DNA from 4 places in the Allobosea sp. P1_B10 genome. Region 2 is predicted to be linked to each of the others. Evidence: predicted binding sites of a transcription regulator. Region 2 holds the regulator's gene; each other region holds the start of a gene.

What was found. The regulator LexA, encoded in region 2, represses DNA repair genes until DNA is damaged. The targets are predictions, from matches to a motif close to TGTTCNNNNTGTGTTCNG.
Region 1: the regulator LexA is predicted to act here: its motif matches at 2,321-2,338, upstream of AC1D2L_RS09735 (YifB family Mg chelatase-like AAA ATPase).
Region 3: the regulator LexA is predicted to act here: its motif matches at 2,803-2,820, upstream of recA (recombinase RecA).
Region 4: the regulator LexA is predicted to act here: its motif matches at 2,554-2,571, upstream of AC1D2L_RS07250 (putative DNA modification/repair radical SAM protein).

Annotation. Positions count from the first base shown of each region.
Region 1 covers NZ_JBFTZP010000003.1:497,438-503,260, reverse strand. Annotated here, with positions in the region: gene AC1D2L_RS09755 (helix-turn-helix domain-containing protein) at 1-198, opposite strand, end outside; tRNA gene AC1D2L_RS09750 (tRNA-Ser) at 507-596, opposite strand; gene AC1D2L_RS09745 (hypothetical protein) at 806-1,126, shown strand; gene AC1D2L_RS09740 (TAXI family TRAP transporter solute-binding subunit) at 1,292-2,269, shown strand; gene AC1D2L_RS09735 (YifB family Mg chelatase-like AAA ATPase) at 2,391-3,929, shown strand; gene AC1D2L_RS09730 (ATP-binding protein) at 4,075-5,823, shown strand, end outside.
Region 2 covers NZ_JBFTZP010000004.1:301,244-307,066, forward strand. Annotated here, with positions in the region: gene trpD (anthranilate phosphoribosyltransferase) at 11-1,024, shown strand; gene trpC (indole-3-glycerol phosphate synthase TrpC) at 1,032-1,823, shown strand; gene moaC (cyclic pyranopterin monophosphate synthase MoaC) at 1,820-2,302, shown strand; gene AC1D2L_RS12050 (molybdopterin molybdotransferase MoeA) at 2,302-3,513, shown strand; gene lexA (transcriptional repressor LexA) at 3,596-4,300, shown strand; gene AC1D2L_RS12060 (ComEC/Rec2 family competence protein) at 4,383-5,819, opposite strand.
Region 3 covers NZ_JBFTZP010000002.1:583,043-588,865, reverse strand. Annotated here, with positions in the region: gene AC1D2L_RS07530 (M10 family metallopeptidase C-terminal domain-containing protein) at 1-1,237, shown strand, start outside; gene AC1D2L_RS07525 (hypothetical protein) at 1,443-2,303, shown strand; gene recA (recombinase RecA) at 2,943-3,989, shown strand; gene alaS (alanine--tRNA ligase) at 4,174-5,823, shown strand, end outside.
Region 4 covers NZ_JBFTZP010000002.1:526,166-531,988, reverse strand. Annotated here, with positions in the region: gene AC1D2L_RS07255 (UdgX family uracil-DNA binding protein) at 1-1,305, opposite strand, end outside; gene AC1D2L_RS07250 (putative DNA modification/repair radical SAM protein) at 1,305-2,522, opposite strand; gene AC1D2L_RS07245 (hypothetical protein) at 2,701-2,877, shown strand; gene AC1D2L_RS07240 (glycogen/starch/alpha-glucan phosphorylase) at 2,958-5,486, shown strand; gene glgX (glycogen debranching protein GlgX) at 5,706-5,823, shown strand, end outside.

The sequences.
Region 1 (5,823 bases), on a different contig from region 2:
CACCTCGTGGCCTTCTGCGGCGTAGAGGTTGATCTTGTTGCGCAGAGTGCGAATTGCAATACAGAGCATATTCGCTGCCTGGGTGCGATTGCCGCCGGTCTCACGCAACGTCGCGAGGATCAGATCACGTTCGACATCGGCGACAGTCAGGCCAACGAGCTGCTCCACGACAGCCTGATCCGGGTTGAGGTCGTGCATGGCCACGGTCCCTTCTGAGCCCCCCAGAGCCCCCGAATATCCCCGCTAGGGGGCACCCTCATGGTTAAGAATTAGTAAATCACCGGCTCGCACGACCATGGTTGCTGGCCGCGGGGCGCTCGTCTTGCCGGCGACAGCACCGCACGGCGTGGGCGAATGTCCAGACGACGGCGACCGCGACGCGGACGATGCGAACGGTGAGGAGCCGTGGAGGATGCAGGAGGCGCCGCAACGCGGAATCGGCGCAGGCCGCACCCGGAGGGGGCAGCGTCGCTGATCGCTTCAGTTCAGTCATCGGTTGAAAATGATGGCGGACAGGGAGGGATTCGAACCCTCGATACGGTTTCCCGTATACACACTTTCCAGGCGTGCGCCTTCAACCACTCGGCCACCTGTCCGGCGGGGTGCTTATGACCGGCCAGCCGGCTTCTTTCAAGGGCCGATCGGCATGCTATGCACATTTGCTCGCAGCAAAGGTGGTCGCTGTTGCAATGCCGGGGCGGAATAGACACATCCAAACGACGAAACTCGGCAGCCCGCTCACGGCGCGGCGGCCTGTGGGCACTGGCACGGCCCCCCGCCGCGCCAGCGCAAGGGGCTGGAAAACATGCGCTTTCTGCTGCGCCTGCTGGGTTATGTCCTGATCGCGGCGGGCTTCGTCGCGCTCGTCATCGACGGAGCGCGCTCGATTGCCAATTCCACCTTGCAATTCACTGCGCTGGGCGAAATCCTGGCGAGCGTGCTGCGCGAGCGCTACCCGATGATCCAGTCGACGGTCGAACGCCAGATTCATCCGCTGCTCTGGGATCCCGTCCTGCTCAACCTGATGCTTGCCCCTGCGGCCTTGATCGCGCTGCTGCTCGGGTTCCTGCTGTTGCGCCTGGGGGCCAGGGCCGAGCCCGGGATCGGCATCGTCACGAGACGGTGAGGGAAAATCGCCGCGCGATGCCTTGAGCACCAGCCCGGCGTGCCTATGTCGGGTGCGGCGGCAGTGGAATAGTCCATACTTCCGTCATCGCCGACGGCGCGCAGGCTTGCGATAGCTCCGGCGCGCTGCGACCGTCCGCAACGACCGGTTCCAGGATCCCCCCAAATGTCACAGCGCTTCCGCCCGAGAACGATCCTGGTCGGCGCCGCCATCGGCGTCATGCTGGCAGCCGGACTGGCGTTTGCCCAGGCGCCCGCCTACTTCTCGATCACCACCGGTGGCGTGGGCGGGACCTATCACGCGATCGGCACGCTGATCGCCAAGGCGGTCTCGACCCCGCCGAGCCTGGTATCGACCGCCATCGCCAGCAACGGCTCGGTTGCGAACATCAACGCGATCAGCAGCGGCACGGCCCAATCGGGCTTCGTGCAGGCCGATGTCGCCTATTGGGCGTATTCAGGAACCGGCGTCTACGAGGGGCGGTCGAAGGTCGCGGAACTCCGCTCCATCGCCAACCTCTATCCCGAGAGCGTCCACCTCGTCGTGCGCCGGGCCGCGAATGTGAAGGCGATCGCCGATCTCAAGGGCAAGCGGGTCTCCATCGACGAGCCGGGCTCCGGCACGCTGCTCAATGCGGCGGCGATCCTGACCGCCTTCGGCGTCGAAGGGCAGGATTTCCACGCGGAGTTCGCCAAGCCGGCCCATGCTGCTGCGATGCTGAAGGCAGGGACGATCGACGCCTTCTTCTTCACCGGCGGTTTTCCGACCGATACGATCGCGTCGCTTGCGGCCGCCGGCACGGACATCGATCTCCTCCCGATATCCGGCGCTCCGGTCGAGGCGCTGGCGAAGCACTATCCGTTCTTCAGCCAGAACGAGATTCCCGCCGGCACCTACAAGGGTATCGGCGCAGTCAAAACTCTCGCGGTGGGCGCGCATTGGGTGACGTCGTCACAGCAAGCCGCCGACACCGTCTATGACGTCACCAAGGCGTTGTGGAGCGAGAGGACACGCGCCGCGCTCGATGCCGGCCATGCCAAGGGCAACGCAATCCAGCTGAAGACGGCGCTCGACGGCCTACTTGGCGTGCCACTGCATCCAGGCGCAGAGCGCTTCTATCGGGAGGTCGGGCTGCTGAAATAGCTCCGAATTCGAGGCAGAAGACCGACTTCGCCCTTTGACTGACAGTGGATAAGTTCCCTATATGTTCTTGCTGTAGCGTGAAAACTCCGCTAGCTTCCCCTGGGGAATGGGGTGGTGCGAGATGGTCACGCGGGTCGCGACTGTGGCGTTCGAGGGCATCGAGGCGCGCGCCGTCGATGTCCAGGTCCAGGTCACGCCCGGCGGCGTCGCCTTCATCCTGGTCGGACTGCCGGACAAGGCTGTCGCGGAAAGCCGTGAGCGGGTCAGGGCGGCGCTGATCGCCTCGGGGCTGGCGCTTCCGGCCAAGCGCATCACCGTCAACCTCGCCCCGGCCGACCTGCCCAAGGAAGGCAGCCACTACGACCTGCCGATCGCACTCGCCGTGATGGCCGCGATAGGGGCGATCCCGGCGGACGCGCTCGCGGGCTACACGGTGCTGGGCGAGCTTGCGCTCGATGGCTCGATCACAGCGGTGGCCGGCGTGCTCCCGGCAGCGATCGCAGCCTATGGCCGCGGCCAGGGCCTGATCTGCCCGGCGGCATCGGGGCCGGAAGCCGCCTGGGCTGCGGCCGATATCGACATTCTCAGCCCGCGCTCGCTGATCCAGCTCGCCAATCACTTCAAGGGCACGCAGGTAATGGCGCGCCCGGAACCGGCCGTGGCGCGCCAGCACGGCCCGCTGCCGGACCTCGCCGACATCAAGGGCCAGGAGAGTGCCAAGCGCGTGCTCGAAATCGCGGCCGCCGGCGGGCACAATCTTCTGATGAACGGTCCTCCGGGAGCCGGCAAGTCGATGCTGGCGAGCCGCCTGCCCTCGATCCTGCCGCCGCTGACGCCGCGCGAACTCCTCGAAGTCTCCATGGTGCTGTCGATCGCGGGGCATCTCGCCGATGGTGCCCTGACGGACCGGCGCCCCTTTCGCGCGCCGCATCATTCGGCCTCAATGGCGGCTCTGGTCGGTGGCGGCCTCCAGGCCAAGCCCGGCGAGGTCTCTCTGGCCCATCATGGCGTGCTTTTCCTCGACGAACTGCCGGAGTTCCAGGCTCAGGCGCTCGACGCCCTGCGCCAGCCGATGGAAACCGGCGACGTGCTGATCTCGCGGGCCAACCATCGCGCGGTGTATCCCGCACGTTTCCAACTCGTCGCCGCGATGAACCCGTGCCGCTGCGGCAAGGCGACGGAGCCCGGCTTCTCCTGCCGCCGCCAGCAGAACGAACGCTGCATGGCGCAGTACCAGAGCCGCATTTCCGGACCGATGCTCGACCGCATCGACATCACGATCGACGTGCCGGCCGTGACCGCGTCGGATCTGATCCTGCCGGCTTCGAGCGAGGGCTCGGCCGAGGTCGCGGCACGGGTCGCAGCGGCCCGCGCCTTGCAGACGCAGCGCTTCGCGGCCCTCGGGCTGGCGCACGTCACCACGAATGCCAGCTGCCCTGCCAAGGTGCTCGACGATATCGCCCGGCCCGACAACGCCGGGTTGAGCCTGCTGCGGGATGCAGCCGACGCTATGCGTCTCACGGCGCGCGCCTATCACCGCGTGCTCAAGGTGGCGCGGACGCTCGCCGATCTCGACGGCGAGGCCAAGGTCGGGCGCATTCATCTGGCCGAGGCTCTGTCCTATCGCTCGCGCATCGATCAGGTGGCGCAGGCGGCGTGAGGCTTTCGCATGAATTGGTGCGCAGGCGCGCCGCGGCCATCATGCGCAACGCCGTCGAGACGGTTAACAGATCGGATCGTTCATCCCGTCGAGTTCGAGGCGTCCCCCAACTCTTTTTCAATGGCCACCTGCTAAACATGATGGCATGGACCCCGCGCTCGCCTCCCTTCCGTTCTGGATCGCCGCCGCGCTGGCTGCCGTGGCGTGCCTGTGCGCCGCGTTGCTGGCGGCCAGTCGCAGCAGGATCGTGCGGCAGGCTGGCGAACTGGCGCGCGACGTCGACACCCTGAACGACCGGCTCTGGACGCTGGCCGACAGCGAAGAACGTTACCGCAGCCTGATCGAGGCGCAGGGCGATCTGATTGTGCGTCGCGATGCCGGACGCATCGTCTACGCCAATGCCGCCTATGCAGCCTTGCTCGGGATCGACGAGGCCGAACTCGTGGGCAGCCGGGGCGAACCCAGGCGCATCGCCAGCCGCCCGACCGAGGCGCTCGCAGACGGAACCCGGGTCTTCGACGAATGCCTGATCGGGGGCGATGGCGCCGAGCGCTGGATCTCCTGGGTCGAGACGGTGGTGCCGGTCGCATTGGGCAAGACCGTTCTGCAGCGCGTCGGCCGCGACATCACCGCCCGGATCGCCGGCGAACGCGATCTGGTCGAGGCACGCGCCCGCGCCGAGAGCGCCAGCGACGCGAAATCGCGCTTCCTCGCCACCGTCAGCCATGAATTCAGGACACCGCTCAACGGCATCCTGGGGATGGCCGACCTCCTGCGCGACACGCGGCTCGACCCCGAGCAGACAACCTATGTCGATGCACTGCGGACTTCGGGCGAGGCGCTGCTGTCGCTCGTCGACGACATCCTCGACGTCGCGAAAGTCGAGGCCGGCAAGCTCGAGCTTACCCAACAGCCCTTCGACATCGCCTTGGTCACCGAGGGCGTGACAGAATTGATGGCGCCGCGCGCCCAGGCCAAGGGACTCGAGATCGCGACTTCGATCGCGCCGGGCCTGCCGAGCCTGGTCATCGGCGATCGCGACCGCGTCCGGCAGATCCTGCTCAACCTCACCGGCAATGCGATCAAGTTCACCGATATCGGCGGCGTCGGCATCCGTCTCGATTACTCGCCCGAGGGCGTCGTGATCGCCGTCGCCGATACCGGGCCCGGCGTCCCCGCCGACCGCCTGCAGGCGATTTTCGAGGAGTTCGAGCAGGCCGACAGCACCGCGACGCGCCGGCATGAGGGCACAGGCCTCGGCCTGGCGATCGTGCGCCAGCTGGCAAAGCTCATGGGTGGCGACGTCTCTGTCGAAAGCGAGCCCGGTCGCGGATCGCTGTTCCGGGTGAAGCTGCCTTTGGCGGCCAGCAGCACGGCAAGCGTTCTGGCGCCGCCCGACTGGAGCGGACGGCAGGTCCTCGTTGCATCGGATGCCGCCTTCGGCTCGCAATTCGTCATGGAGGCGCTCGCAGCCACGGGTGCCGCGACTGTGCTGGCCGCAACGGTCGATGCGGCACTGGCCGCACTTGCAGAGCAAACCGTCTTCGATGCCGTGCTGATCGACCAGACGCTCGGCGCCGACTCGGCGCGGGCGCTTGCGGCGGCGGCGACAGAAGCCGGCATCGAGGAGCGGGTCGTGCTGCTGTCGCCGGGCGAACGCCGCAGCAGCGGCCCGCCGCGCGAAGCGGGCTTCTCGGGCTTTCTGATCAAGCCGATCCGGGCGCGCTCGCTCTATGAGCGCCTGTCCTCGCGACCCACTTCCGACGCCGCGCCCGCGCCGGAGCCAACACGCCAGCCGACAGCGGAGCCGACCCCTGCCCCCTATACGCGCTTGCGCGTCCTCGTGGCGGAAGACAACGAGATCAATGCGTTGCTGGCCACGCGCACACTCGAA
Region 2 (5,823 bases):
CAGAGTTCCCATGGACGATTTCAAACCCTTCATCGCCAAGGTCGCGACCGGCGCCACGCTCTCGCGCGAGGAGGCTCGCGACGCCTTCGACACCATTCTCTCCGGCGGCGTAACCAACGCCCAGGCCGCAGCCTTCCTGATGGCCCTGCGCGTGCGCGGCGAGACCACCGAGGAGATCGCCGGCGCGGTCGGCGCCATGCGCGGCAAGATGCTGCGGGTCACGGCCCCGGCCGACGCTGTCGACATCGTCGGCACCGGCGGCGATTCGTCGGGCTCGTACAACGTCTCGACCCTGGCCGCGATCATCACCGCCGCCTGCGGCGTGCCCGTTGCCAAGCACGGCAACCGCGCCGCCTCTTCGAAATCCGGGGCCGCCGACGTGCTGATGGCGCTGGGCGTCAAGGTCGGGCTCGATCCGGCCGCCACCGCCCGGTGCATTTCCGAGGCCGGCGTCGGCTTCATGTTCGCGCCGACGCACCATGCCTCGATGCGCCATGTCGCGCCGGTGCGTACCGAGCTCGGCACGCGCACGATCTTCAACCTGCTCGGCCCGCTCTCAAACCCGGCCGGCGTGACGAAGCAGCTTGTCGGCGCCTTCTCGGAGACCTGGCTGGAGCCGATGGTGCGGGTGCTGTCGTCGATGGGTTCGCAGCGCATCTGGGCCGTGCACGGCTCCGATGGGCTCGACGAGATCACCACCACGGGCCCGACCCGCGTCGTCTCGCTGGACAATGGCAAGGTCGAGAGCTTCTCGATCAGCCCCGATGACGTCGGCCTGGCGCGCGCGAAGGCCGAGGATCTGCGCGGCGGCGAACCCGCACAGAACGCAGCCGCCCTTAGCGCCGTGCTCGACGGCGAGAAGACCGCGTTCCGCGATATCGCGGCCTTCAACGCCGCCGCCGCTTTGCTCGTCGCGGGCAAGGCCGGCGACCTCCGTGACGGTCTGGCCCAGGCAAACGCCGCGCTCGACTCCGGCAAGGCCAAGGCGACGCTGGCGACGCTCATTTCCAGCTCGAACGCGTGAGCCGGCGATGACCGACATTCTGGCCAAGATCGAAGCCTACAAGCGCGAGGAGATCGCGGCTGCCATGGCCGCGGTCCCGCAGGCGCGGATCGAGGCCATGGCCGCGGCGCAGACCGCGCCCCGCGGGTTCGCCGACGCGCTCGCCGCCAGGCATGTGCAGGGCCAGCCCGCGCTCATCGCCGAGATCAAGAAGGCGAGCCCCTCCAAAGGCCTGATCCGCGCCGATTTCGACCCGCCATCGCTGGCGCGCGCCTATGCCGAAGGCGGGGCGGCGTGCCTCTCTGTCCTGACCGACGCACCCTCCTTCCAGGGCAAGCCCGAATTCCTGACGCAGGCGCGCGAGGCCTCCGGCCTGCCGGCCCTGCGCAAGGATTTCCTCTATGAAACCTATCAGGTCTACGAGGCGCGGGCCTGGGGCGCCGACTGCATCCTGATCATCATGGCTGGCGTCGACGATGCGGCGGCGCGCAGCCTCAACACGGCAGCCCGCGACCTCGGCATGGACGTCCTCGTCGAGGTCCATAACGAGGCCGAACTGGAACGCGGCCTGAAGCTCGACAGCCGCTTGCTGGGCATCAACAACCGCGACCTGCGCAGCTTTCATGTCGACCTCGCAGTCACCGAGCGGCTCGCACCGCTGGTGCCGGCCGACCGCATCGTGGTCTGCGAGAGCGGCATCTTCAGCCATGCCGAAGTGCTGCGGATGAAACAGAGCAAGGTCGAGACCTTCCTTGTCGGCGAGAGCCTGATGCGTAAGCCGGACGTCGCGCAGGCCACCCGCGAACTGCTCGGCGCATGAGCGGCCTAAGCCACCTCGATGCGCAGGGTCAGGCGCATATGGTCGATGTCGGCGACAAGGCCGAGACCTCGCGTATCGCGATCGCCGAGGGCCTCGTGATCATGCTGCCCGAGACGCTCGACATCGTGCGGCGCGGCGACGCCAAGAAGGGCGACGTGCTCGGCACCGCCCGCCTCGCCGGCATCATGGCCGCCAAGCGCACCCATGAACTGATCCCGCTCTGCCACCCGCTGCTGATCAGCAAGGTCGCCGTCGATCTCACCATCGATGAGACGCTGCCCGGCGTGCGCGTGCGCGCCGAGGTCAAGATGAAGGGGCAGACCGGCGTCGAGATGGAGGCGCTGACTGCCGTCTCGGTGGCCTGCCTCACCGTCTACGACATGGTCAAGGCTGTCGATCGCGGCATGCGGATCGAGGGCATCCGCCTCGTCCACAAATCCGGCGGCAAATCCGGAACCTACGAGGCTGCGCCCGGCTGATGGCACTGACCCCGGTCAAGGTCGCACTCAAGGCGCTGCTCGACAGCGTGCCTGCCACGACGCCTGCGGAGACAGTGCCTCTCGCGCGCGCTACGGACCGAATCCTGGCAGCGCCGGTCACCGCCCTGAGAACCCAGCCGCCTTTCGCCAATTCGGCCATGGATGGCTATGCCGCCCGCGCCGAGGATCTCCGCCCCGCCACCCAACTGCGCGTCATCGGCGAATCAGCCGCCGGCCGCGCTTTTGCAGGCACTGTAAGCCCCGGCGAAGCCGTGCGCATCTTCACCGGCGCGCCGATGCCCGAAGGCGCCGACACCATCCTGATGCAGGAGAACGCCGACGGCGTCGGCAGCGCGACGATCACGGTCCGCGAGGGCGCGGCCAAAGGCCGTTTCGTCCGCCCGGCCGGCCTCGATTTTTCGCAAGGTGACGTGCTCCTGCCGGCCGGACGCCGGCTCGACAGCGCGGCGCTCGGCCTCGCCGCCGCCGGTGGGCACCCCACGCTGCCCGTCCGACGCAAGCCGCTGGTCGCGATCCTGGCCACCGGCGACGAGCTCGTGTTGCCGGGCGAGACGGTCGGACCCGACCAGATCGTCGCCTCCAACAGTTTTTCACTGGCGGCCATCGTCGAGCAGGCCGGCGGCACCGTGCTCGACCTCGGCATCGCGCGCGACAACCACCCCGATCTCGCCGCCAAGATCGAGCGCGCCAAGGCTGTCGACGCCGATGTGCTGATCACGCTGGGCGGCGCCTCTGTCGGCACGCATGACCTGGTCCAGGAGGCGCTGAAGGCGCAGGGCATGGATCTCGGCTTCTGGAAGATCGCCATGCGGCCGGGCAAGCCGATGATGATGGGCCGGCTCGGCCGCATGGTCGCGCTGGGCCTGCCGGGCAACCCCGTCTCGTCTATCGTCTGCGGCCATCTCTTCGTGAGCCCGCTGATCGAGGCTCTGCTGGGCATGCCGGAACCCGAGCGCGACCGCTCGGAGCCAGCCACCCTGGAAACCGATATGGCGGCCAACGATGAGCGCGAGGACTATGTCCGCTCGGAGCTGACCCGGAGCGCGGATGGCTGGTTGGTGACGCCGTTCTCGAAGCAGGATTCCTCGATGCTGAGCCTGCTCGCCCGCGCCGATGCGTTGACCATCCGACCGGTCCTGGCGGAGCCGGCAAAGCGCGGCGACGCATGCCGGATCCTGCGGCTGCGCTGAGCTTGCTTGCAGAACACAACGCGAACGTGTATACCGTTCTTGATTTGTTTCGAATCTGCTCGAGGGAGCGCCCGCTGGGACCATGCTGACACGCAAACAGTTCGAACTGCTTCGTTTCATTCAGGAACGCCTCCGCGAGAGCGGCGTCCCCCCTTCCTTCGACGAGATGAAGGACGCACTCGACCTCAAGTCGAAATCGGGCATCCACCGCCTGATCATGGCATTGGAGGAGCGCGGCTTCATCCGCAGGCTACCCAACCGCGCCCGCGCGCTTGAGGTCATCAAGATGCCGGACGGCATCGCAGGCGGACAGGCCGGTCGCCCGCGCTTCAGCCCATCGATCGTCCAGGGCGGGCTCAGCAAGGCCAAGCCGGCCGCTGCGCCGCCTGAGGAGGACGCGCGCAACATGGTGGCGATCCCGGTAATGGGACGCATCGCCGCCGGTACGCCGATTTCGGCGATCCAGAGCCGCAGCCACAGCGTCTCCATGCCCGCCGACATGCTGGGTTCCGGCGAGCATTACGCGCTCGAGGTTCGCGGCGATTCGATGGTCGAGGCCGGCATCCTCGATGGCGACACGGTCGTCATCAAGCGCCAGGATACGGCCAATACCGGCGATATCATCGTCGCCCTCATCGATGACGAGGAAGCGACGCTGAAACGCCTGCGCAAGCGTGGTTCATCGATAGCCCTCGAAGCCGCAAATCCCGCATATGAGACGCGCGTACTTGGTCCCGACCGGGTCAAGATCCAGGGTCGGCTGGTCAACCTGTTCCGACGCTACTGACAAGCTGAATGCGCTTGGAAAGCGCGCGACCGACCCGGATTGGCCGTTGCGCGACGCTTTCCGCATGGAGGCGGCGCGCGCTCTATAGGGGCTCGGCCTCTCCGGCATCGGCAGGTTCGCTCGCCGGGCTCACCGGCGCCACTGCTGCCGGTTGCTGGCTCGGACGAGAACTCGACGGTGCAGCGGCCCTGCCGCCGGTGCGCGTCCAAGGTCGCTCGACATCGGCGCGCTCGGCCTGGAGCACGCGCCATCCGCCTGCCCTCGATATCAGCGAGGTCGCGCCATCGCGCCCCAGCGCAATGCGGTCGACCAACTTGGCGGCACAGGGCGCTGACCACGGTATCGGCGTGACCACGAGGTCGGCGCGGGCACAATCCTCGATGATGCCAAGCCGCTCGCGCGCATAGGCGATGCTGCGGCCGTCCTTTGTGCGGATGACACAGCCCAGCGCATCGCAGGCGGCGCCCTGGCGCAGGCTCGCATCGGTCGGCGCGCGATTGTCACCGTCAGCGTTCAGCCATTGCTGGATGACGAAGGCGCTCGGCCGCCCGGCAACGATCAATCGCTCGTCGCTGCCGCGCACCGCGATGCCGGAGCCGTCGCGCTCGACAAGCACATCGGGGCGCTCGGGCTTCGCCGCCACGGCGACACCGGCGATCAGCGGCAGGATGGCCAGCAGGCGCAGCTTGGTGCTCCAGAGCGTTGCCCAGAGCAGGCTCAGCGAGAAGCAGATCAACGCCGCTGGACCGAACGCAGGGATGACGAGCGTCGAATGGTCGATGGTCGCCACCCAATGTGCCAGCTTCAGCACGAACTCCGACGCCAACCCCATAGCCGCCCAGGCCGGCCAGTCGAGCCCGAACGGGTAGGCCAGCACGCCGAACACGGCAGCCGGCATCACGACAAGCGAGACAAAGGGCAAGGCCAGCGCGTTGCCGAGCAGGCCGAACGGGTTGAAGGCCTGGAAGTGATAGGCGCCGAAGGGCGCGGTCGCAGCCGTCGCGAGCAATGTCGTCACCAGGATCCCGAGCGCAGCGATCCAGAGCGGACGCAGAGGCCAGGGCAGCGAGGATGGCGGCGCCTCGCGATTGCGCCCTTCCCAGCGCTCGGCAAAGGCGATCAGCGCGGCGACTGCGCCGAACGACATCTGGAAGCTCGGGCCAAGCAGCGCGTCGGGTTCGCGCAACAGAACGATCATCGCCGACAGCGCGAGATTGCGCATGCTGAGCGCCGGTCGGTCGACCAGGATCGCGCCCAGCATCACCAGCGTCATAATCAGCGAGCGCACGGTCGCCACATCCGCGCCCGAGAACACGCAATAGCCGATCGCCCCCAGCATGGCTCCAACGGCCGCTATCTTCTTGATCGGCCAGCGCAACGCCAGCGTCTGCGACGCCGCCAGAAGGGCACGGATGATGCCGAAGATCGTGCCGGCGGCCAGCACCATGTGGAGGCCCGAGATCGAGACGATGTGTTCTCCAATTATTGGCGATGTTTTGCGACGCGCGATTCTTTCGATTGGA
Region 3 (5,823 bases), on a different contig from region 2:
GAATTCGCAAAACCTTTACGGATACACGAGTACGCTAGGCGTATTTGATATTATCGCTCTCGGAGAGTTTTACGGATACAATACGACATACAAGTCTGGTCACGATCGCTACGATATCGTCGATTCCGACCGTGTTCCAGACGACGGGCTCTCCTGGGTCACGATCTACGACACCGGAGGGGTGGACGAGATACGTTACAGCGGCCAGCGGAACGCCTTCATCGATCTCCGCCCAGCGACTGGTGATAATACGCCGACGGGCGGCGGGCTCTTCAGTCATGCCGCGCATGTCTATGGTGGGTACACCATTGCCAAGGGCGTCCTGATTGAGAATGCGACAGGAGGCGGCGGCAATGATGAGATAGTCGGGAATGACATCAGCAACATTCTCACCGGGAGGGGCGGTCAGGATGTTCTCACAGGCGGGGGTGGTGTTGACGTTTTCAGCGGTACTGCTGCCGAGCTTGACGGTGATACTGTCACCGATTTGGAGTTCGGTGAATATATCCATGTCGAGGATGCGATTGGGTCGCTCAGTGAATTGACCTATTCTGGGCAGACTCTCGCTTTCAAGATCGGTGATGCAGACATCGCCTTGATCGCCAGGGGGGCTGGAACTGCTGGAGAAGCGAAACAGCGGCCTGGCAAGGATGGCGGCGTTGAGATCTATTTCGCTCGAATAGACGGCGGCAATGGCTCGCCTCCCGAAAATCCGCCGCCGGAGAGCGCGGCTTTCGTTCCCGTTGTGATAGCCGATCCGACGCCGGATGATGGTTTCAATGAATCCAGGGCATCCGCTTCTGTCTTTGCGTTTTTCACCGGCTCTGTGCCGAGTGAAAGCAAGCTGCAGTCCCTGAACGAATTCGCGAATTCGCAGTACGAATATTACAAGGGACTTGGTGTCGCGAACCCGGCGCTCGGCCCCTATGAGGCTTTCGGGCGGGCCTTTGCCGAAACGCCGGAGTTCAGCGCAAAATATGGAGAACAATCCGAGGCTGTCTTCATCGGGGAAGCCTACCAGTCCGTCTTTGGCCGCGCCCCTACGCTGGCTCAGCAGGCGCATTTCCAGTCACAGATTGACTATTTCGAGGCTCTCTACGAGGGGGTGGGCATTTCAGACCATCTATCCGAGCAATTCGCAAAAGGGGTCGCCTTGGGGCAGATGATCGGGTTCGTCGCGCTGATCGGCCTGGAAGACCCTGGCGTTTCGTCTACGAATAGGTTCGATTTTACGTGATGGCGATTGTATTGGGGGAAAATCACACGTGGTCGTGGTTTCGAATGCAAAATAAAGGCAACGTCCTGTGATTTCGGATTGTGTACTCGCGTTTTGCCGGGGTGCAGGCTCCTGAACCAATAGCATCGACGTCGGCTCGTTCACCGGCGCGTGCGCCTCTGGCGGTTAGGCCGGTGGCGCTGGTCCCAAATCGCGATTCCGTTTAATGAAGCTGACCCGACGAGCCTTGTACGACTTGGTTTGGTCTAAGCCGTTGACGACCCTCGCCGAGGAGTTCGGCATATCCGACGTTGGTCTTGCGAAGATCTGTAATCGGCATCGCGTTCCAACCCCACAACGCGGCTATTGGGCAAGGATCGCAGCCGGGCAGAGCGTCAAGAAAACCTATTTCGCCGAGGCTGCCGATCCGAAATTGAATGCCATCGAAATTCCAATTGGCATTGATGCGACGCCGGAGCCGATCCGCGCCGTGATCATTCGCCGAAGAGCCGAGCGGATCGAACGGCAGGAGAAAACGCCGGAAATCCACAACCCAGGGCCCGAGGAAGCCCCCAAGGAGTTTACTGAACTCCGCTCCACCGTGAGGCGGACCGCTCAGACGCTAAGAAAGAAAAGCTCCCAAACCGACGATGTTGCAAAGGCGGTAGGAGAGGGAGAATGCGGGATTGCCGTCGCCATCGCATCCGTTGAACCGACGATCACGATTTTGGACTTGCTGGCCAGGGCGCTTGAGCAGCGAGGTCTGGCATTGGACCCGACAGGCCAGCGAATGCGTGTCGCCATCGCGAACGATGATGTCGAATTTTCTCTGAGCGAAGTCACGCGTTGCATGTCGTATGAGCCCACCACGCATGACCTTGCCCAGGCAGCACGCCGCGATGGGGAAATTCAACGCTACAACCGTGTAGGCAATCCGAGGCCATCCCACCGATACGGACGCAGCTATCCGGAGACTTTTCACAAGCGGACCGGCCAACTGTTTATCGAGATATCCGGTTGGATAGAGGTCTGCGGCGCCAATGGGCGGACAGCAAAAAGCAGAGGCTTGAGGGCGTTATTCCGTTGATCGTCGATGGGGGGAGCGGATCCTCGCCAGCCGCAAAGTCGGCCGCGAGAAGCGGGAGGAAGAGGGCCGCATTCGTGCGGAGAAGCAGCGCCGTTGGGCTCTGGCAGATGCTAGACTTAAGCGTGAGGAGGAGAGGGGCAGCTTCACGAACGAATTGATAGATCGGCATGCGGAAATTTGTCGCCTGCTCGCGTGGATGGCTGAGGCAGGCCCATCATCTGCCAGCATACCCGGCAGTTCTTATTCGAGAATGGTTGAATGGGTTTGCACCAGGCTCGATGCTTTTGCAAGCAAGCGTCAGCGCAGATGGCATTGAGAGCCAACTGGTCGAGCAAAAACTCTTTCCGGCCAGCGGGGCAGACGAGTTGTAAGGCGCCACTCGGCGAGCCGCCGCCAAAACCGAAATATTGGTACCGCCCCCCCCCCCCCGCGGGATGATGTCCCCCGTCTGTTCTGGTCAGAAGCGGTCCAAGCCCATGGCTATCGCTATACCCCCTATGAGAACAAAAAAAGAACTTGCGCATGAGAACAAATCATGATCACTTCTTCTCATGGCGCGCATTGAGAAGTCGCAGCGCCCCTGCCATAAGGAGCCGCACCGTGAATCAGGCAAATCTCAAGCTCGTGGAAGGCTCCTCGATGGACAAGGCCAAGGCGCTGGACGCAGCGCTCTCGCAGATCGAACGTGCTTTCGGCAAGGGTTCGATCATGCGGCTGGGCAAGAACCAGCAAGCGATCGAGATCGAGACGGTGTCGACGGGTTCGCTCGGGCTCGATATTGCGCTTGGCGTCGGCGGCCTGCCCAAAGGCCGCGTCATTGAAATCTACGGGCCGGAATCGTCGGGCAAGACGACGCTCGCCCTGCACACCATCGCCGAGGCGCAGAAGAAGGGTGGCATCTGCGCCTTCGTCGACGCCGAACACGCGCTCGACCCCGTCTATGCCCGCAAGCTCGGTGTCAATCTCGACGACCTGCTGATCTCGCAGCCTGACACCGGCGAGCAGGCGCTGGAAATCACGGACACGCTGGTGCGCTCCGGCGCGATCGACGTGCTGGTGGTCGATTCCGTGGCGGCCCTGACGCCGCGCGCCGAGATCGAGGGCGAGATGGGCGACGTGCAGCCGGGCCTCCAGGCCCGCCTGATGAGCCAGGCGCTACGCAAGCTTACCGCATCGATCTCGCGCTCCAACTGCATGGTCATCTTCATCAACCAGATCCGCATGAAGATCGGCGTGATGTATGGCTCCCCGGAGACGACCACGGGCGGCAACGCACTGAAGTTCTATGCCTCCGTGCGTCTCGACATCCGCCGGATTGCGACGCTGAAGGATCGCGACGAGGCCACCGGCAACCAGGTCCGCGTCAAGGTCGTCAAGAACAAGGTGGCGCCGCCCTTCAAGCAGGTCGAATTCGACATCATGTTCGGCGAGGGCATTTCCAAGGTCGGCGAGCTCGTCGACCTCGGTGTGAAGGCCGGCATGGTCGAGAAGTCGGGTGCCTGGTTCTCCTTCGACAGCCAGCGACTGGGCCAGGGTCGCGAGAATGCCAAGGCCTTCCTCAAGGCCAACCCTGAGATGGCCGCACGCATCGAGGCGACCATCCGCCAGAATTCGGGCCTCGTCGCCGAGCGTATCCTCGACGAGGCCACGCCGACCGATGACGATCTCGACGAGGGCCAGGCCTGAGCATCAGGTCGCGATCTCCAAGACAGGCGGGCGGCTCCTCGGGGCCGCCCGTTTTCGTTCGGTGGCAAGGCTTTGGCCGGAGAGCTTCCGCAACAGCCTCTCTCGACAGGATCAAGCCGCCTGACTAGAAACCCTGATATCGCCGGATGAACCCGGCCCGTCCTGAACCAGAGTTTTCATTGCGATGAGCGGCGTCAACGAGATCCGGTCGACCTTCCTCGACTACTTCAAGTCCAACGGCCACGAGGTCGTGCCATCGAGCCCGCTCGTGCCGCGCAATGACCCGACGCTGATGTTCGCCAATTCGGGCATGGTCCAGTTCAAGAACGTCTTCACCGGGCAGGAAAAGCGGCCCTATTCGCGCGCGACCACTGCGCAGAAATGCGTCCGGGCCGGCGGCAAGCACAACGACCTCGACAATGTCGGCTACACCGCCCGGCACCATACCTTCTTCGAGATGCTCGGGAATTTCTCCTTCGGCGACTACTTCAAGGAACAGGCGATCACCCATGCCTGGACCCTGGTCACGCGCGAGTTCGGCCTGCCCAAGGACAAGCTCACCGTCACAGTCTATTCCGAGGACGACGAGGCGCACACGCTCTGGAAGAAGATCGCGGGGCTGTCGGATTCCAAGATCATCCGAATCCCGACCTCGGACAATTTCTGGCGCATGGGCGACACTGGCCCATGCGGACCCTGCTCCGAGATCTTCTACGACCACGGCGACCATATCCCGGGCGGACCTCCTGGCTCCCCCGACGAGGATGGCGATCGCTTTATCGAGATCTGGAACCTCGTCTTCATGCAGTATGAAGAGGCGGCCGGCGGCATCAGGACCGACCTGCCCCGCCCGTCGATCGATACCGGCATGGGCCTCGAGCGCGTCGCCGCCGTGCTCCAGGGCACGCATGACAATTACGCGATCGACCTGTTCGCCGCGCTGATCCGCGCCATCGCGGACATGACCTCGGTCGCTTCCGACGGACCGATGAAGGCGAGCCATCGCGTCATCGCCGACCATCTGCGCTGCTCGGCCTTCCTCATCGCCGACGGCGTGCTGCCCTCGAATGAAGGCCGCGGCTATGTGCTGCGGCGGATCATGCGCCGTGGCATGCGCCACGCCCAGCTGCTCGGAGCAAAGGATCCGCTGCTGCACAGGCTCGTGCCTGTCCTGACCCGCGAGATGGGCCAGGCCTATCCCGAGTTGCTGCGCGCCGAGGCGCTCATTTCCGAGACGCTCAAGCTCGAGGAGACGCGCTTCCGCACGACGCTGGCGCGCGGACTGAACCTGCTCGACGACGCCTCCAGGGGCCTGGTTTCCGGGCAGAGCCTGAAGGGCGACGTCGCCTTCACGCTCTATGACACCTACGGCTTCCCGCTCGACCTGACGCAGGATGCCTTGCGCGCCCGGGGTGTGTCGGTCGACATCGAAGGCTTCGACGCCGCGATGCAGCAGCAGAAGGCCAAGGCCCGCGCCGCCTGGTCGGGCACCGGCGAGGCCGCCACCGAAAAGCTCTGGTTCCCGCTGCGCGACCGCGTCGGCGCGACCGAATTCCTCGGCTACGACACCGAGACGGCCGAGGGAGTTGTCACCGCCCTTATCCGCGACAATGCCGAAGTCGAGAGCCTGAAGGAGGGCGAGAGCGGTTTCGTCATCGTCAATCAGACACCGTTCTACGGCGAGTCCGGCGGCCAGTTGGGCGATGCCGGCACGATCCGGGCAGCAGGCGCGCTCGCCGAGGTGAGCGACGTCCAGAAGAAGCTCGGCGACATCTTCGCCCATGCCGTCACGGTCAAGCAGGGCGAACTGAAGCGCGGCGCGGCCGTCGAACTC
Region 4 (5,823 bases), on a different contig from region 2:
CAGGTCCCTGTCGCGCATCGAGCCCAGCGAGCCGGAATGCCCTGTTAACGAGCGCAGCGCAGTCGCGCCCATCGCCACGATCAGCTCCGGCTTGACGAAATCGCGCTCGAGTCCGAGCCAGAAGCGGCAGGCCTTGATCTCCCCGGCGCCGGGGCTCTGGTGGATGCGGCGCTTGCCGCGCACCTCGAACTTGAAGTGCTTCACCGCATTGGTGACATAGGCCTTGCGCCGGTCGAGGCCAGCCTCGCCCATGATCCGGTTGAAGAGTTCGCCGGCTGGACCCACGAACGGCGTGCCTGACAGGTCCTCGCGGTCGCCGGGCTGCTCGCCGACGAACATCACGCGCGCATCCATCGGCCCGGCGCCGAAGACGGTCTGCGTCGCGTGCTCGCATAGCCCACAGCGCCGGCAGTCGCGCGAGGCGAATGCCGCCTGCTCCAGGCTCGCGAACGACTCGTCCGGCGAGACAGCCAACACGCGGCTTCGCTCGGCCTGCCTCAGGTGCCGCTCCGGGGGCAGCGTCGGCATGGTCTCGATCATCGCCGCGGCCCGCCGGGCAGCACCCGCGATCAGGGGCGCGATCAGTTCGGCCTCGGGCAGGTTGCGCCAGTACTTTTGCGGCATCTCGGCCTTCATGGCTTTGATCTTGAGCCGCGCCGGATTGAAGATGTTGGCGTAATAGGTCCGCCAGTAATCCTCGATCGCATCGTCGTTGGGCGCATCGCAACGCGACGCAGGCGCGCCGACATGCAGCTTCGCGAGATCCCAGTGCAGCGATCCCTGCGGCGTCAGGATCGACCAGCGCATCGACGCGAAGCGCTCGACAAAGAAGCGCGAGGCGCGTTCGAGAATGAAGTGCTCTGGCTCGAACCAGGCGACATAGGCCACCCCGCCATCGTCATCCTCCACTTCGCGAAACCGCACGAAGGCGGTCATCTTGTGGACGTCGCGCCGGACGCTGCGCGCCATGGCCTCGGCGCGGTGGACATCCGCATCCGTCGTGAGCTTCAGCAATTGCGGCTCATGCTGGAGGCGCGCCAGCATGCGGTAGAGCATGCCGAAGCGCTCGGGATCGCTGTGGCAGATCACCTGGTCGGCAAGCTCGAGAAAAGCGCGCGGCACCGTCAGTCGTGCGCCGTCCGAGGGAGCGTCGCAGGCAACCTCCGCGCCGCCGAACAGGCCGCCAGCCTCCTGCCCGACCAGCCAGGCGACCTCCGACGGGGCGATCCCGCGCTGCGCGAGCGCTCTCGCCTGCCTGCGCCAGCCCTCGTAATCGGCGGGATGGGCGAGCCTGGCGGAAACCATCACAGCAGCGCCAGCTGTTGCGGCCGCGGCGCTAGATGTTGGCGAAGGCGGTCGCTGTCGAGCGCGGCACCGGGCCGCCAGTCGGCGGTGACGATGAAGTTGCGCAGCACAGTCACGGAGCGCGCGAGCTTGCCGACATCGTCGAGCGTCAGCCGCCGGATGCGTCGCATCTCGATGATCCGCTTGACGCTGCGCGTTCCCAGCCCCGGCACCCGCAACAAGTGCTCGCGGTCGGCCTTGTTGACGTCCACCGGAAAGCGCTCGCGATGGCGCAGGGCCCAGGCCAATTTCGGGTCGATGGCGAGATCGAGCATCTCGCCCGATTGCGTGTCGAGGATCTCGCCGACCTCGAAACCGTAGAACCGGGTCAGCCAGTCGGCCTGATAGAGCCGGTGTTCCCGCATCAGGGGCGGCTCGACCAGCGGCAATTGGCTCGACGAATCCGGGATCGGGCTGAAGGCCGAGTAGTACACCCGGCGCAGACCGAACGAGCCATAGAGCTGGGCGCTGCGCTGCAGGATGGAGGCGTCGCTTGACCCATCCGCGCCGACGATCATCTGCGTGCTCTGGCCGGCGGGAGCGAAGACCGGCGCCTTGCGGCTCTTCACGCGCTCGGCCTTGCTCTCCTCGATCTTCAACCTGAGCCCGCCCATCGCCGAGCCGATCTCGCGCGGCTTCTTTTCCGGTGCGAACCGCTTCAGCGAGATCTCGCTCGGCAGCTCGACATTGACCGAGACGCGGTCGGCATAGAGTCCGGCCTCGGTGACGAGGTCGGGGCTCGCGCTCGGGATGAGCTTGAGGTGGATGTAGCCGCGGAACTGGTGGACCTCGCGCAGGGTTTTGACCACGCGCACCATCTCCGACATCGTGTAGTCAGGCGACCGAATGATGCCCGACGACAGGAACAGGCCCTCGATATAGTTGCGCCGATAGAAGTTCAGCGTGAGATCCACGACCTCCTCGACCGAGAACCGCGCCCGCTCGACATTGCTCGACGAGCGATTGATGCAGAAGACGCAGTCATAGCTGCAGAAATTCGTCAGCAGGATCTTCAGCAGGGAGATGCAGCGCCCGTCGGGCGCATAGGAATGGCAGATGCCCGAGCCAGTGGTCGAGCCGATGCCCTGCCCGCCCAGCGAATTGCGCTTCGACGTGCCGCTGGATGCGCAGGACGCATCATATTTCGCCGCATCGCTCAGGATCGCGAGCTTCTGCATCACCGTGAGTTGAGCCAAGACGCCATCTCCATGTTCACTGTATGTTCCTAGCAACGAATGACCCTGCGCGCGAGTTCCAGGGATCGGGACCAATCGTCGCGGCTGGTTCGCCTGCGAGCTTTCTGGAACCCCGGCGAGCGCGGCAGCGTTGTTCCCGCGTTCGACAGGAGGGGGATCGATGCGAATTCTTTTGGTTATTCTGGTTTTGGCGATCGGTTACGACGCCGTGGTCCATGAGGGCGCCTATACGCGCAGCGTATGGACGAGCCTGGTGGGTTTCACCGGCTCCGCTGTCACAGGCGCCAAGCAGATCGGCGAGCGCGCACGGGACGAAACACGCAGCCCGACGAACTGAGGCCGCGATCAGCCAAGGCTCGCGCCAAGGCACAGCGAAACGCACAACCATGTTGCAGTGCGGTTTCGGCTGGACTTGGCATGGCGTTGGTTCGACACTCGCCACAGCCGCAACAGCCAGGATGCCGACGCTTGAACGACACAGCCACGCAGGCCAAGGCCGCCACCGAGCCCAATTCGACGGAATTGGTAGAGAAGCTGAAGGCCGAAATCGTCCGCAAGCTCACCTACTCACTCGGCAAGAACCCGTCTGTGGCCCAGCCGCATGACTGGCTGACTGCAGCGATCCTGGCCGTGCGGGATCATATCGTGAATGTCTGGCAGCATTCGACGCGCGAGAGCTACAGGACCGGCCGCAAGCGCGTCTATTATCTCTCGCTGGAATTCCTGATCGGCCGCTCGCTCGCCGACGCGCTGAGCAATCTCGGTCTGACCGGCGTCGTCGCTCAGGCAATGTCCGAGCTCGGTGTCGATCTCAGCGCGATCGAGACGATCGAGCCCGATGCGGCGCTCGGCAATGGCGGCCTCGGCCGCCTGGCCGCCTGCTACATGGAGGCGATGGCCTCGACCGGTGTTCCGGCGCTGGGCTATGGGATCCGCTACGACCACGGCCTGTTCAAGCAGCGCATCGATGGCGGCAAGCAGGTCGAGGTCCCCGAGGACTGGCTCTCCTTCCGCAATCCCTGGGAGTTCGATCGGCGCGAGAGCGCATACCAAATCGGTTTCGGCGGCGGCGTGGCGGCGACAGACAAGCCCGGCGAGGTCGTCTGGACGCCAGAGGAGACCGTCTTTGCCGTTGCCTATGACACGCCGATCGTCGGCTGGCGCGGCCGCGATGCCACCACGCTGCGGCTATGGCGCGCCCGCGCGATGCACCCGCTCTCCCTAGACGCCTTCAACAAGGGCGACCTTGCCGGCGCCGTCGCCGAGCGCAACCGCGCCGAGGCGATCTCGAAGGTGCTCTACCCCAACGATTCCACGCCGGCGGGCCAGGAACTGCGCCTGAGGCAGGAGTTCTTCTTCACCTCGGCCTCGCTGCAGGATCTCGTCGGTCGGCATTTCCGGCAGTTCGGCAAGTTCGACAACCTGCCCGACAAGGTCGCGATCCAGCTCAACGACACCCATCCGGCGCTGGCCGTAGCCGAGATGATGCGGCTGCTGATCGACGAGCGCGGGATCTCCTGGGAAGATGCCTGGGCGATCACCAACGGCACAATCTCGTACACGAACCACACCCTTCTGCCCGAGGCCCTGGAAACCTGGCCAGTCGCGCTGATGGAGCGCCTGCTGCCTCGGCACATGCAGATCATCTTCGCGATCAATGCCCGCTTCCTAGACGGCGTTCGCCGGGCGCCCGGCGGCGACCAGGTCGATCTCTCGACGATCTCGCTGATCGACGAATATCACGGCAAGCGCGTGCGCATGGCCCATCTCGCCTTCGTCGGCTCGCACACGGTCAATGGTGTCTCGGCACTGCATTCGAAGCTGATGCAGGAGACCGTCTTCGCCCCGCTCCACGCGATCTTTCCCAACCGCATCACCAACGTCACCAACGGCATCACGCCGCGGCGCTGGCTTTTTGGCGCCAATCCCGGCCTGACCAGCCTGCTGAAGGAGGTCTGCGGCGATGGCCTCACCGACGATATCGAGCAGATCGAGCGCCTGGCCGCCCATGCTGGCGATGCCAGCCTGCATGAACGACTGATCGCGATAAGGCGGCAGAACAAGCTGAAGCTCGCCGCAGTGATCAAGCACGAGACCGGCGTGATCGTCGATCCCTCGGCGCTGTTCGATGTGCAGATCAAGCGCATCCACGAGTACAAGCGCCAGTTGCTCAACATCCTTGAGACGATCGCGCTTTACGACGCGATCCGCTCCGAGCCCTATCGCGACTGGGCCCCGCGCGTGAAAATCTTCGCGGGCAAGGCTGCCTCCAACTACGGGACAGCCAAGGCGATCATCAACCTGATCAATGACGTCGCCAATGTCGTGAACAACGACATCACCACGCGCGACCGCCTCAAGGTGGTGTTCCTGCCAAACTACAATGTCAGCGCCGCCGAGATCATCATCCCCGCTGCCGACGTCTCCGAGCAGATCTCGACCGCCGGGATGGAGGCCTCGGGCACCGGAAACATGAAATTCGCGCTCAACGGCGCGGTCACGATCGGCACCATGGACGGCGCCAATATCGAGATCAGCGAACGCGTGGGGCTGGAGAACATCGTGATCTTCGGCATGAGCGCCGCAGAGGTCGACGAGGCCAAGCGCAATCCCCGACCGACCAACGAGGTCATCGCCAACGCCGCCCATCTCGAAGGCGCGCTCGATGCGGTGGCCGGCGGCGCCTACTCGCCGCGCGAACGCGACCGCTATCTCGGCCTGGTCGAGGGGCTGCGGGCCAACGACTGGTTCATGGTGCTCAACGATTTCGAGAGCTATCGCCAGGCGCAGCGCCACATCGATACGTTCTGGGCCGACCAGCCCGGCTGGTGGCGCAAATCCATTGCCAACACAGCCCATTGCGGCTGGTTCAGCGCCGATCGCTCGATCCGCGAATATGCGCAGCGGATATGGCACGTCGATGCCGGTTTCGCCGCCAAGGGCTAGGACGGCTGCTTTGCCGGCGTGTTCACAGCCTGCTGGCAATTTCGCGTCGAAGCCCAACCGTAATCCCGGACGACCGCAGGGAGACCCGGGATCCATTCCTGAACGACACTGGTAAGCGCTCCGGAATGGATCCCGGATATCGCTGCGCTGCGTCCGGGATGACGCGGATCGGCAAACTCTTGGGAAGACCGCCGCGCAGGGCGACAAGGAGCGATCTCGATGAGCGCCACGCGGCTCGAACCTTGCCCGCTGCCGGCCCGCATGGGCGCCACGGTGACGGCCGACGGCGTTGCCTTCGCGGTGTTCTCGCGTAACGGCGACAGGGTTGAACTCTGCC